DNA from 2 places in the Micromonospora sp. NPDC002389 genome. Region 1 is predicted to be linked to the other one. Evidence: riboswitches for the same ligand, from Rfam matches in the RefSeq annotation. Region 1 holds a riboswitch; the other holds the start of a gene.
What was found. Region 1 has a riboswitch for thiamine pyrophosphate ahead of ABT008_RS27595 (ECF transporter S component). Riboswitches for the same ligand answer to the same signal wherever they lie in the genome.
Positions count from the first base shown of each region.

Region 2: linked by a shared signal. The riboswitch ahead of ABT008_RS02085 (thiamine phosphate synthase) and the one ahead of ABT008_RS27595 (ECF transporter S component) in region 1 are both predicted to bind thiamine pyrophosphate.

Region 1 is NZ_JBEOWP010000020.1:72,640-74,830, reverse strand. It holds gene ABT008_RS27600 (permease) at 1-835, opposite strand, end outside; TPP riboswitch at 1,036-1,141, shown strand; gene ABT008_RS27595 (ECF transporter S component) at 1,211-1,801, shown strand; gene ABT008_RS27590 (ABC transporter ATP-binding protein) at 1,877-2,191, shown strand, end outside.
Region 2 is NZ_JBEOWP010000001.1:463,832-466,022, forward strand. It holds gene thiO (glycine oxidase ThiO) at 1-229, opposite strand, end outside; gene ABT008_RS02085 (thiamine phosphate synthase) at 223-849, opposite strand; TPP riboswitch at 844-953, opposite strand; gene ABT008_RS02090 (ThuA domain-containing protein) at 1,345-2,191, shown strand, end outside.

The DNA of each region.
Region 1 (2,191 bases):
GCGCCAGCGCCAGGATCGACAGCCAGGCGTTGTCGGCCAGGGTCTGGAGCCAGCGCTCCGGCACCAGCACGTTGATGCTGGCGGCGGCCATCGCGCCGAGCACCAGGAAGCCGCCGGCGTGGGTGACGTCGTGCCGGACGGCGGCCCAGAAGGCCCGGCTCCGCCGGGGGTCGTCCAACTCCGGGCGGCGCGGCATCTTGATCCACTCGGTCCGACCGAGCCGCAGCCAGAGCCAGCCCATGATCATTGCCACGACCAGGCTGGCGACCCCCCGGGCGAGGACCATCTCGGGATTGTTGGGGAAGGCTACGGCGGTGGCGACCAGCACGATCGGGTTGACCGCCGGTGCGGCCAGCAGGAAGGCCAGCGCCGCCGCCGGGGTGACGCCCCGGCGGATCAGCGACCCCGCGATCGGCACCGACCCGCACTCGCAGCCCGGCAGCACCACGCCGGCCGCGCTGGCCGCCGGCACCGCCAGCGCCGGGTGCCGGGGCAGCGCCTTGGCCCAGAACGACCGGGGTACGAAGACCGCGATCACGGCGGAGAGCAGGATGCCGAAGACCAGGAACGGCACCGCCTGCACCATGATCGAGACGAACACGGTGGTCCACGTCTGGATGCGGGGATCGTCCAGCGTCCCGGCCAGCGGGTCACGGAAGATGATCAGCAGGACCAGCAGGCCCGCCAGGATCTCCACCGAGCCGATCCGGTCGCCGAGCCAGCGCCGGGGCGGCTCGCCGCCGCCAGGTCGGGCCGGACGTTCCTCGGTGGCCACGCCCGTCGGACGACCCGCCGGTTCACCGGCCGGCGCGGCATGGTCCGTATCTGTGCTCACCCTGTCGCCTCTCGGCCCTCGTGGATCGGCGGCCTGAGATTACCGTCCGGAGCCGATGACGTCGATGGATGTCACGAAACCGGGCGGGTTCCCGCACGCGCCGACCACCGCCGGAACACCCGTCGTCGGCACCCGGCATGACCTGCGTAGATCACATTGTCCGTCGATCTTCGAAGGTGTTAGCGTCGGCGGGACAACACCACCTCCGACAGGGGAGCGCACAGCGCTGAGAGTGCGGGTCCGCCCGCAGACCCTCCGTACCTGATCTGGGTAATGCCAGCGCAGGGAGTTCGGTCCACCTCCAGCCCGCCACGGCCCGGCCACGCCGGACGCGGCGTGCGTCTTGCCTGGTTCGACACTGGACTGGGAGCACTCATGAGCCAACCGACCACCACTCGATGGCGCACCGTCGACATCGTCGTGGCCGCGGTGATCGCCGTCGGCTTCGGTGTCATCTTCTGGGCCTGGGGCCTGCTCTGGCGGGCGGTCGACCCGGCCTTCGCCTTCTTCCCGGCCAGCCAGGCCGTCATGTACGGCGTCTGGCTGGTGCCGGCGGTGCTCGGCGGGTTGATCATCCGTAAGCCGGGTGCCGCGCTGTTCTGCGAGGCGGTCGCGGCGACCGTCTCCGCGCTGCTGGGCTCCGAGTGGGGCGGCATCACCATCGTCCAGGGCCTGATCCAGGGCCTCGGCGCGGAACTGGCCTTCGCCGCCTTCCGGTACCGCTCGTTCCGGCTGCCGACGGCGCTGCTCGCCGGTGCGCTGACCGGCCTGGGCGCCGCCCTGTTCGACTTCTTCGCCTGGAACGCCGCTTACGAGCTGGGCACCTACCGCATCCCGTACGCGCTGCTCACCGTGCTCAGTGCCACCGTGGTCGCCGGTGCCGGCGGCTACGCGCTCACCAAGGCGCTCGCCGGCACCGGCGTCCTGGACCGCTTCCCCGCCGGCCGCGAACGGAACCTGGTCTGACCTCGCCCGGTGGAGCCGGTCCGGCCGGCTCCACCGGGCCATCGACGGGTCGGGGACGAGGAGCGGGGGTAGCAGGTGGGCGAGGTGCGGCTGCGCGGCTTCGGCTGGCGGCACGCCGGGCGACGCGCCTGGGCGGTACGCGGCGTGGACCTGCGGGTACGCCGAGGCGAACGGGTACTGCTGCTCGGGCCCTCCGGCGCCGGCAAGAGCACCCTGCTCGCCGCGCTGGCCGGGCTGCTGCCGGAGGACTCCGGTGAGCAGGAGGGCACCATCGAGATCGACGGTCGGCCACCGGCCGAGGCCCGCGAGCGGGTCGGCATCGTCTTCCAGGATCCGCAGTCGCAACTCGTCATGGCCCGCAGCGGCGACGACGTCGCGTTCGGGTTGGAG
Region 2 (2,191 bases), on a different contig from region 1:
GCTCGTGCTCGCCGAAGTACGCCTCGGCCACCGGCGCGAGCATCCCGGCGGCGACGTGCGAGGCGCCCGAGCCCGGCGCGGGATCGTGCACCACCACCCGCAACCCGCGCGCCGCGCACCGCCAGGCGATCGCGAGCCCGATCGGTCCTGCGCCGATCACCGCTACGTCGGGTGTAAGGAAGGGCCCCCTGTTAACGCCTCCGGTATAGGAAGGGCCCCCTGTTAACACGTCAACGCCCCGATCAGCTCGCCCGCGACGCGGCCGGGATCGGCGGCGGCGGAGAGCGCACCGACCACCGCCACCCCGTACGCCCCGGCGGCGCGCAGCGCGGGCACGTCCGCCGCCGTCACCCCGCCGATGGCGATCACCGGCACGGTGACCGCCTCGGCCACCGCCCGTACTCCGGAGACGCCGATCGCCGGCGGTAGCCCGTCCTTGGTGGTGGTGGCCCGGCACGGTCCGACGCCCAGGTAGCTCGCGCCGGCACCGACCGCCTCGGCTGCCGTCGCCGGTTCGCGGGCGGTGGCGCCCAGCACGGCGGCCGGGCCGAGCACCTGCCGCGCCGCCGCGACCGGCAGGTCGTCCGCACCCACGTGGCCACCCGCCGCACCGGTGGCCAACGCCACGTGCAGCCGGTCGTTGACCAGGCATTCGACCGCGTACGGCGCGCAGAGAGCGAGCACCCGTCGGGTCAGGTCGTACGCCTCGCGGTCGGTGGCGGAGTCCTCCACCCGGACCTGCACCAGCAGTTCGGTACGCGCCACCGGGAGTACGGCCCGGAGCACGGCGAGCGGATCCCGCCCGGGCCGGGTGTCGGTGATCAGATGCAGTCGTCCCAGGGACGGCACGGCAACTCTCCTCCCTGCGCCGGCATTACCCGGATCAGGTTCGACGGTCGGGGGCTCACAGCCCCCCTCTCAGCCCGGTCGACCGGGCTCCCGTGGGTCACTTGCGTGGCCACCGTACGACAGATCCGCTGACCTGCCAAGGTGCGTCCCGCAGGGACGACGGCTCTGCCTCAGGTGTTAGCAGGGGTCCCTTCCTATACCGCAGGCGTTAGCAGGGGACCCCTCCTTACACCCGGGAAACGCGTGCTTCGCACACATAAACGGTAATTACAGCCCACCGATGCCGAAACGTTATCCATCGAAACCTTGCCATGAACCGATTCACCGGAATTAATTTGTTCAGCGATTCGACATAATGCCGCAACGGAAGCCCTGGCACGGCCCTCCGGCTGCGGCTCCATCAGGGACGGTCTTCGGCGAGCCGGCCCCCGCGACCCCTGTCCGGCAAGGACAAAGGAGACCGGAGTGTTCCGACCACGCCGTACGCGCGTGCCCTTGACCGCCACCCTTCTCACCCTCGGCCTGGCCGCGACCACGCTCGCCGGCGCACCCGCCGCCCAGGCCGCCCCCGCCCGGACCGTCCCGGTCGCCCAGGCACCGGCGCCGCAGGCCGACGCCGACCCGTTCTCGGTGCTGGTCTTCTCCAAGACCGCGGGCTTCCGGCACGGCTCGATCCCGGTCGGCATCGCCGCCATCCAGCAGCTCGGCGCGGAACACGGGTTCACCGTCGACGCCACCGAGGACAGCACCTCCTTCACCGACCAGAACCTCGCCGGATACCAGGCCGTGATCTGGCTCTCCACCACCGGTGACGTGCTCAACGCCGACCAGCAGGCGGCGTTCGAGCGCTACATCCGAGCCGGTGGCGGGTACGCCGGCATCCACGCCGCCTCCGACACCGAGTACGACTGGGAGTGGTACGGCGGTCTGGTCGGGGCGTACTTCAACAGTCACCCGGCCAACCAGCAGGCCACGGTCAAGGTGGAGGACCCGGCGCACCCGTCCACGGCGGATCTGCCGGATCGCTGGTCCCGGTTCGACGAGTGGTACAACTACCGGACCAACCCGCGCGGCAAGGTGCACGTGCTGGCCACGCTGGACGAGACCAGCTACTCCCCCGGTTCGGGCGCGATGGGTCACGACCACCCGATCGCCTGGTGCCAGGACTACGACGGCGGCCGGGCCTGGTACACCGGTGGCGGCCACACCAACGAGTCGTACGCGGAGCCGCAGTTCCTCGGCCACCTGCTCGGCGGCATCCGGACCGCGGCCGGGGTGCAGGACGCCGACTGTGGCGCCTCGTTGACCGCCAGCTTCGAGAAGGTGACGCTGGACAGCAACA